Regions from separate parts of the Micromonospora sp. NPDC049175 genome, predicted to be linked through region 3. Evidence: riboswitches for the same ligand, from Rfam matches in the RefSeq annotation. Region 3 holds a riboswitch; each other region holds the start of a gene.

Region 1 (2,164 bases), 490 kb from region 3:
CACGGGTCGACGTCGGCGACGAGGTCGTCCTCGTCGAGTTGACCGACCCGACCGATCCCACGCTCAGTAACTGGAACATCGCCGAGCACCAGCGCGGCACCCCACTTGTGTGGTTGGCGGTGGTCTTCGCCGCCGCGATCGTCGCGTTCGGCCGGTGGCGGGGGCTGGCCGCGCTCGCCGGGTTGGCGGCCAGCTTCGCCATCCTGCTCACCTTCGTGCTGCCGGGCATCGGCGCCGGCCGGTCACCTCTCCTGGTGGCGGTGGTCGGCGCCGCCCTGATCATGTTCGTGGTGCTCTATCTGACCCACGGCGTCACCGCGCAGACCTCGGTCGCGGTGCTCGGCACCCTGGGCAGCCTGGTGCTGACCGGCGCGCTCGCCACCATCGCCACCGGGGCAACGCACCTCACCGGCTTCGGCAGCGAGGACGCGACGACTCTGTCGATGTTCCAGGGTGACGTGGACCTGCACGGCCTGCTGCTCGCCGGGATCATCATCGGGTCGCTCGGGGTGCTCGACGACGTGACGGTCACCCAGGCGGCCACCGTCACCGAGCTGGCGAACGCCAATCCCGGGCTGACCCGCAGGCAGCTCTACCGTGCGGCGACACGTGTCGGCCGGGCGCACATCGCCTCCACCGTCAACACGATCGTGCTGGCGTACGCGGGCGCGTCGCTGCCCCTGCTGCTCCTGCTCACCGCCGACGCGCGGCCGATCGGGCAGCTTCTCACCAGCGAGTTCCTCGCGCAGGAGATCGTCCGCAGCGCGGTCGCGACACTCGGGCTGATCGCCGCCGTGCCGCTGACCACCGGACTGGCCGCGATCGTGACCGCGGCCGGGCGCGCCGACACCACGCCGCCCGTCGATGCCACCCGGCCGCGCCCCCGGGCGGACGACCGGGCGGAGGCGCTGGCCGCCCTCAACGCGCCGCGATCGCGGCAACCCGACGAGCCGGACCAGACGCGGACCCGGCCCCCATCCACCGCCACCGACGGGTGGCCGGAGACGAACAGGAGCACGGATACGGCATGGTGACACTCCTCAGCGTGACCAGATCGGGTCCCCCACCTGAGAACCGCGTCACTGGTTACCCACCGCTATGGCGAAATGACACTTTTGGTCGGCATCCAGGCGTAGCTCACCCAGTCGACTCTCGGGTAACCTCGCTGCCGGTTACCGATGAAGGCGCGAAGCGGCGCCTGCGGTGCCACCGCCCAATCGCCAACCGGCGAGCCGGGGACCCAGGTGTGTGGGGTGAATCCGCGTCAGCGGTAGGGGCCACTTCCGCCCCGAACCCGTCAGCTAACCCGGTCGGCGGTCGACGGAAGGGAACATTGTGACGGCACCCCTACGCCGCTGGATGACACCCGTGGTGGCCGTGATCGCCGCACTGACCGTGCTCGCCGGGCCCCTCCCGGCCCACGCCGCCCCGACGACCCCCACGCCGTCCGGGCACGAGGAGGACGGCGAGCCCCAGCTGCTCAACGACGTCATCGAGCAGGCCAACCGCGACTACTCCGCCGCCAAGTCCAGACTGGACAAGTCCAAGAAGCGGCAGCTCGAGTTGGCGCTTGAGGTGGACCGGGCCAAGGCCGACCTGGACGCGCTGGCGCCACAGGTCGGGGAGATCGCCGCCCAGTCGTACCGGACCGGTCGGATCGGCGCGCTCGCGATGCTGCTCGAAAGCGACGCTCCGGACACGTTCGTCCAACGTGCCGCGATGCTCGACGAGATCAACATGGTGAACGAGAACAAGCTCGCCGAGGTCAACACGGTGAAGTCCCGCGCCGAGCAGGCCAAGCTGCTCCTCGACACCGAGGTCCGCGAGCAGCAGAAGCAGACCGCCGTGATGGCCAAGCGGAAGACCGAGGCCGACAAGGCGCTCTCCCTGGTCGGCGGCAAGGGCTTCACCGGCGGCCTGGTGGACGCCACCTCGAAGGTCGCCAAGATCGGGCCGGGCCGCACCGCCGACGGTGACTGGAAGGCACAGTCCTGCAGCGAGAAGGACCCGACCACGTCCGGCTGCATCACGCCACGCACCCTGCACGCGTACAAGGAGGTCAAGGCGGCCGGCTTCAACCGGTTCGTCGGCTGCTACCGCTCCGGCGGGCCGTGGGAGCACCCGAAGGGCCGCGCCTGTGACTGGTCGCTGCAGAAGAGCGGCT
Region 2 (2,164 bases), on a different contig from region 3:
CCGGCCGAGTACGCCGCCCGGGAGCGCTACCTGCACCGTGCGGCGACGGCGGCGTACTGGCGGGGCGACCTGAGCATGGCGCAGCTCAGCGACGTGTTCGGGCGGCGGCACGGCTGGGATCCCCGGCGGCACCCGGTCGAGCAGGAAGCGCTGCTCAGCCGGGCGATCCGGGACGCGCGACGGGCCGACCACCAGGCCGCCGCCGACGCTGAGCGGGCCGCCTGGCGGGCCGCGGAACTGGCCGCCGAGTCGGCGCGCGTCCTTGCCCAGGAGGCGGCTTTGGCAGCGGCCCGGCTGCGGCCCAGCCGGGCACCGGCCCGCCGGCTGGTGCCCGGGGCTGCCCGCCCCGCCGTCGTGACACGCTGGCGTCCCGCCCGTGCGGGTTGAGCTCGATCCGTTATGTGAGCCCGCTCACCGCATTCCGAAATCGGGCGTCCGGCACGATCGGCTCGATTGTTCCCGGGATTGTGGCCGCACTTTTGGCGACCTGTCCGGTTGTCGCCCGTAGGCGTCACCGTAACCGCTTGTCCCATCGAGTCACGTCATCGGCCAGACGCGGAGAAATTGCTGCGCCGATCCGGGTTTACGCAGGTGAACCTGGCTTGGCAGGGTGTGAACGGGCCAGTAGTGTCGTCCCGTCCGGTGCGGTAACCGATCGCAAGAGGCGACGCCGCGCCGACCCGCTCAATCGTGATGAACGAACCGGGGACCCATCAGTAAGTCCGGGGTGAATCCGCGAGCCACGGCCCGCGGTAGGGCGATCTTCCCGCCCGAATCCGTCAGCTAACCCGGTAGGCGGTCTCGGAAGGAGTTCCATCCTCGTGCAGCATCTCTCCACCCCTCGGCTGTTCCCTCGCCTCCACGGCGTAGCGGTGCCCCCGCTCATCGGTCACGTGACGGTGAGCTGACCCCCGGGTCATCGCCCAACCGCCCGGCCACGCCGGGTGTTCCCCTGAGCGGTTCACCATCCGCGGACCATCGTCCGCGCGCTGGCCCCTGCCCGGATACCGGCCCGGCCCCGGTGTGCCGCTCTCCCCCCGATCCGTGGAGGACCCCGTGAAGCACACCATGCAGCGTCAGCTCCGCCGCATCGCCACCCAGCGCCCGTACCAGATCGCCGCCGCCTCCGCCGCGGCCCTCGTGATCGCCACCACCACCGGCACCCTGCTCGCCACCACCGACGACGCGCCGGCCGGCCAGCGCACCGCGACCACTGTCGCCGAGATGCGCAGCGACGTCGCCGCCTCCCGTGGCGAGGTGCGAGACGCCTCCCCGTCGGCCAGCGCCGCGCCGACGAGCGCCGCCCCGGCCACCAGCGCCGCCGCGCCCGCCGCCAAGGCGAGCAGCAACCCGGACCTGACCCGCAAGCCGGAGCGGCCGAAGCCGCCGGCGACAAAGGTGCTGGACTACGAGTACGAGGCGCAGAACACCTACTACAACTGCGGCCCGGCGGCCACCCGCAACGCGCTCAGCGCCACCGGGATCGACCGTACCCAGGAGGAACTCGGCGCCGAGCTGGGCACCACCGAGATGGGCACCAACTCGGCCGAGGACACCACGCGGGTGCTCAACGCCGAGGTGAAGGGCTCCCCGTACCGGACCCGGATGTTCGCCGGCGCGCCCAGCCCGGCCCAGATGGACCGCCTCCAGGCCGACGTCGTCAAGGCCATCACCGACGGCCGGGGCGTGGTCGCCAACGTCGTCGGGGACGCCACCGACACCGACGGCAGCTGGCACTCCTACGGCGGGGGGCACTACGTCGCCGTCGTGGGTTACAAGGACAACGGCCGCACGGTACGCATCGCCGACTCGGCGAACCCGTCCGACCCGTCGTACTGGATCACCACGATCGACCTGGCCAACTGGATCGCCAGCCGGGGCTACTCCGCCTGACCCAGGCACGCTGACCGCCACGGGCGCCGTCCCTCACGAGGGGCCGGCGCCCGTGGTGTCTCTCCCGCCGGTCCGGGGTACGCCCCCGTCGACGACTCTCGTCCGGGACCGTGAACCGTGGGAGACTGCGGCCGTGGTGGATGAATCGGGTGGTCACACCGGTCGACGGCCGGTCCTGCTGCTGTTGCACGGCATGGGGGCGACCGGTGACGTGTGGTTGCCGTGGGCGCCGCACCTGGAACGACACTGGCCCGGCCGGTGGCTGGCACCG
Region 3 (2,164 bases):
TTGACCGGTTCGCCGGCCTGCGAGGCGTGCACCACCCAGCCGCCACCGACGTACATCCCGACGTGGTGGATGTCGCTGTAGTAGAAGACCAGGTCGCCGGGGCGCAGGTCGGCCTTGCTGACGTTCTTGGTGGCGCGGCTCTGGGCTGCGGCGTTGTGCGGCAGTGACACCCCGGCCTTCGCCCAGGCGGCGAGCATGAGTCCGGAGCAGTCGTACGAGTTCGGACCCTCGGCACCCCAGACGTAGGGCTTGCCGATCTGCGCGCAGGCGAACTTGACCGCGGTGCCGGCGGCGCCACCGGGATAGCTGCCGGGGCAGGGCGCGGGGCGCAACGGACCGCCGCCACCGCTGCCGTACACCTTGAGGCGCAGCTTCTGCAGCTTGTCGATCTCCTCGTTGATCTGCTTCTTCTTCGCCGCCAACTGGGCCTCGGTACGGGTCAGCTGGGCCACCATCTCGTCGAGCGGCGCCTTCTGCCCGGCCAACTCGTCGCGCAGGTCGGCCACCTCGCGGACGTCCTGCTGCTGGTTGTGCGCGAAGCGGTCGAGCAGTTCGAGCTGACCGACCACCTCACTGGGTGACCGGCTGCCCAGCACCGCGTTGACGGTCAGCACGTTCTCACCCTTGTACGCGCGCACGGCCAGGGCACTGACCTTGTCCATCGCGGCGTCGACCTGGCGCTCCAGCGGGGCGATCCGGGCGGCCAGCGCCTGGGCCTGCTTGCGCTTGGCGGCGAGGTCGGTCCGGGTGGCGTTGTGCTGTTCGATGATCGGTTCGAGTTTGTTCCAGTCGGCGTCGATCTGGCGCTCGATCTCGGCGACGGACGGGTCGGCGTGGGCCGCCGTGGCGCTGCCGGTCAGGACGACGGCGACGCCGGCCAGTGCGGCGAGCGCGGTGGTGAAGCGGGACCAGCGTGGGCGCGGCGCAATCGACATCGGGCCGGCTGTTGCCGACCGCTCGGACGACGGCCGCGGGGCATGGAGTGCCACCGGGGTTCCGTACTCCTTCTTCCTGACCGCCTACCGGGTTAGCTGACGGGTTCGGGCGGGAAGTCGGCGCCCTACCGCAGTGGCTGCGGATTCACCCCGGGGGACATGGGTCCCCGGTTCGTTCGGAAACGACTCGGCGGTGTCGGTCCGTTACCGCCCGGGCTGGACGGAGCTGCTATCGGGCCGACGAATGACCAGAGTAGAGACGCTTGTTACCGCTCCGCAACCCGTGCGGCCGTGACACTCCGTACCGATCGGAGAGGATCACCGAACCGTACGTGAAGATTTATTTCCTGGCAGGTCGACACATGGAAAGGTATTGACGCGGACTCCCGGCCGGCGCGAGGGTGGCGTCATCCACACCCGCGAAATCTAGGGGGTTCGATGCGCCATCCAACCCTGCTGCCCGGCCGGCGTGCGCTGCTCGCCGTCGCCGTGCTCGCCGCCGCGACCGCGGTCGGAGCACCCGCCCACGCCGCCGCACCCACCGTCGACCGCCAGCAGCGGTACGCCGCCGCGGCCGCCGAGTACGGCGTACCGACCGACGTGCTGCTCGGCGTCTCCTACCTGGAGTCCCGCTGGGACAGCAACGCCGGCACACCCAGCACCAGCGGCGGCTACGGCCCCATGCACCTGACCGACGCCCGACACGTGACCGCTCTGCCCGTGCGTGGTCACCACGACACCGGCACCGAGGACCCGCGCGGCGACGACTCCCGTACCACGCTGGCACCTGTACCCCGGACGGCCCAGGACCCGGCGCCACCCGCCGCCGCGTCGCAGACCGTGGATGCCGCCGCCGCGCTGACCGGCGCGACTCCCGACGCGCTGCGCACCGACGCCGACGTCAACATCCGGGGCGGGGCCGCACTCCTGGCCTCGTACCAGCGGGAGTTGGGCGCCCCGGTCGGTGCCGGCACCGACCCGGCCACCTGGTACGGCGCGGTGGCCCGCTACACCGGCGCGGACAGCGCGGACGCCGCGGCGGCCTTCGCCGACGAGGTCTTCACCACCATCGGCGCCGGCGCGTCGCGGGTGACCGACGACGGCCAGCGGATCACGCTGCCGGCCCGCGCGATCCGCCCGCAGCGCTCCTGGCTGGACCGGCTGGGTCTGCGCCGGCTCGACCGCCCGGACGGCCTGGAATGCCCCCGCACCATCTCCTGCGAGTGGAT
Region 4 (2,164 bases), on a different contig from region 3:
CGTCCGACCGCCGACGACATCAGCGGTACGCCCGGCAACGTAGCCCGCCTGCGACAGGCCGCCCGGCAACCGCCCGCCCGGCGACGTAGCCCGCCCGGCAACAGCCCGCCTGGCGACAGCCCGCCTGGTGGCAGCCCGCCTGGTGGCAGCCCGCCTGGTGGCAGCCCGCCCGGTGGCAGCCCGCCTGGCGACAGCCCTCCCGGGCGACGACGTCACCCGACGCCACGGTCAACACGACATCGCCGGCTCCGGGGTAACCCGTGGTCCGGATACCCCGGAGTCGGCGATCGCGCGTGGATCAACCCCGGCTCGGGCCGGGCCACCCGTCGGGTGGGTCAGTAGACCGACAGGTGCACGTGGTTGGTGTGGTCGGTGGAGGGGGTGCCACCCGCGCCGCTGTACGACTTCCACCCGCTGCTGGGCAGCCAGATCTGCCGGTACCAGATCACGTACAGCACGGCGAGCTGGTCGGCGTTGCGGATGAAGTACGCGGCCAGGTTGTTGCCGTACGTCTTGTCGCCGCCGGTGGCGTTGCCGCCGAAGCCGCTCGCCTGCGCGGCGAAGTCGCAGGCCCGGCCCTTGGGGTGTTCACCGGAGCCGCTGGGGCGGTGACAGGAGACGTACCTGGTGAAGCCCGCGGCCTTGGCCTGGTTGAGCGCGTGCAGGGTGCGCGGGGTGATGCAGCCGCTGGCGGGCGTGGGGTCGTTGACGCTGCACGACTCGGATGGCCACGAGCCGTCGGAGTTGCGCGGCGCCGCCTTCGCGTTGGCGCTGGAGGTGCCCCGGTTGGAGCCGGTGTCGGCGGTGGTCTTCGGCTTGGGGGTGTTGGCCACGGTCAGGGCTCGTTCGGCCTGGTCCTTGCGCTTGGCCATCACCGTGACCTGCTTGCGTTGTTCGACGATCTCGCCGTTCAGGGCGGCCCGGGTGCGACTGGCCTGGTCCTTGGTGGCGAGCAGGTCGCGCAGCACCCGGTCCTCGTTGGCGGCCACCGCGTCCAGCGCGGCGGCCCGGTCCATGAAGCCCTCCGGGCTGCTGCTGTTGAGCAGCGCCGACACCACGCCGAGCCGCCCGGTGCGGTATGCCACGCCGGCGATCTGGCCGACCTTGCCGTCGCGCTGGGCAAGCTCGACCTCGATCTCCTTCAGCTGGGTGGCGAGCTGCTGCTGCCGCTTGACTGAGGTGTCCAGAGCGCGTTTCGCGTCCAGGTAGCCCTTGCTGGCGGCCTCGAGTTGGGCGCGTAGCGAGGGGGTGCCGCCCTCCTCGTCGGAGTCGGGTGCGGCGGCGGCCCGCAGGCCGGTCGGGGGAGCGGCCGAGGCGGTGCCGGCCGGGAGCGCGACGCCGAGGGCGATCATCGCGACGATCAGGGCCGCCAGTCGGGCGGCGGGTGGTCGTGCTGGTGCCACTGCGCATGTCCTTCCGTCAGCCGCCGACCGGGTTAGCTGACGGGTTCGGGACGGAAGATCCCTACCGCTGACGCGGATGCACCCCAGGAACGTGGTTCCCCGGTTCGCCCGGTTGGGCGATTAGGCGGCGACCGCCACCGGCGCCTGGAGGGCGCCGCCTGGTGGAGGCCGGGACCGAGCCTACCGGTGCCGGTGGGGCTGCTGCAGCCGATGTGACAGACGGTGCGTGCGTCGTCACGAGAAAGCTGTCACCACTCGATCGAGCCGCAGGCGCCGGGGGCGGCGCCGGGCTCGATCTGCAACGTCGCGTGCTCGATCCGGAAGTCGTCGTGCAGGGCGGTACGCGCCGCGGTGAGCACCGTGCCGACCTCGGCGCCGGGTGCCATGGTCAGGTGCGCCGAGGCCACCTCCATGCCCGAGGTGAGCGTCCAGACGTGCAGGTCGTGCACCTCGACCACCCCGGGGACCGCGGCCAACCGGTCGTGCACGGCGGTCACCTGGAGGTGTTCCGGGGCGGCCTGCACCAGGATCCGGACGGCGGCGCGGGCCAGCCGCCAGGTGCGCGGCAGGATGAACGCGCCAATGGCGACCGCGACGAGTGGGTCGGCCCACCACCAGTCGGTGACGGTGATGAGCAGCGCCGCGCCGATCACGCCGAGTGAGCCGAGCAGGTCGCCGAGCACCTCCAGGTAGGCCCCCTGCAGGTTGATGCTCTCCCGGGCTCCGGCGCGGAGCAGGGCGAAGGCGGCGACGTTCGCGAG

The links. Region 3 has a riboswitch for cyclic di-AMP ahead of ACGFH8_RS08265 (NlpC/P60 family protein). Riboswitches for the same ligand answer to the same signal wherever they lie in the genome.
Region 1: another riboswitch for cyclic di-AMP. It lies ahead of ACGFH8_RS10630 (coiled-coil domain-containing protein); the one in region 3 lies ahead of ACGFH8_RS08265 (NlpC/P60 family protein).
Region 2: another riboswitch for cyclic di-AMP. It lies ahead of ACGFH8_RS15360 (C39 family peptidase); the one in region 3 lies ahead of ACGFH8_RS08265 (NlpC/P60 family protein).
Region 4: another riboswitch for cyclic di-AMP. It lies ahead of ACGFH8_RS06150 (coiled-coil domain-containing protein); the one in region 3 lies ahead of ACGFH8_RS08265 (NlpC/P60 family protein).

Annotation. Positions count from the first base shown of each region.
Region 1 is NZ_JBICSY010000002.1:792,198-794,361, reverse strand. It holds gene ACGFH8_RS10635 (YibE/F family protein) at 1-1,034, shown strand, start outside; cyclic di-AMP (ydaO/yuaA leader) riboswitch at 1,201-1,331, shown strand; gene ACGFH8_RS10630 (coiled-coil domain-containing protein) at 1,336-2,164, shown strand, end outside.
Region 2 is NZ_JBICSY010000003.1:319,368-321,531, forward strand. It holds gene ACGFH8_RS15355 (hypothetical protein) at 1-387, shown strand, start outside; cyclic di-AMP (ydaO/yuaA leader) riboswitch at 672-813, shown strand; gene ACGFH8_RS15360 (C39 family peptidase) at 1,045-1,893, shown strand; gene ACGFH8_RS15365 (alpha/beta fold hydrolase) at 2,027-2,164, shown strand, end outside.
Region 3 is NZ_JBICSY010000002.1:306,227-308,390, reverse strand. It holds gene ACGFH8_RS08265 (NlpC/P60 family protein) at 1-935, opposite strand, end outside; cyclic di-AMP (ydaO/yuaA leader) riboswitch at 1,003-1,138, opposite strand; gene ACGFH8_RS08260 (N-acetylmuramoyl-L-alanine amidase) at 1,374-2,164, shown strand, end outside.
Region 4 is NZ_JBICSY010000001.1:1,427,861-1,430,024, reverse strand. It holds gene ACGFH8_RS06150 (coiled-coil domain-containing protein) at 336-1,403, opposite strand; cyclic di-AMP (ydaO/yuaA leader) riboswitch at 1,409-1,540, opposite strand; gene ACGFH8_RS06145 (cation diffusion facilitator family transporter) at 1,652-2,164, opposite strand, start outside.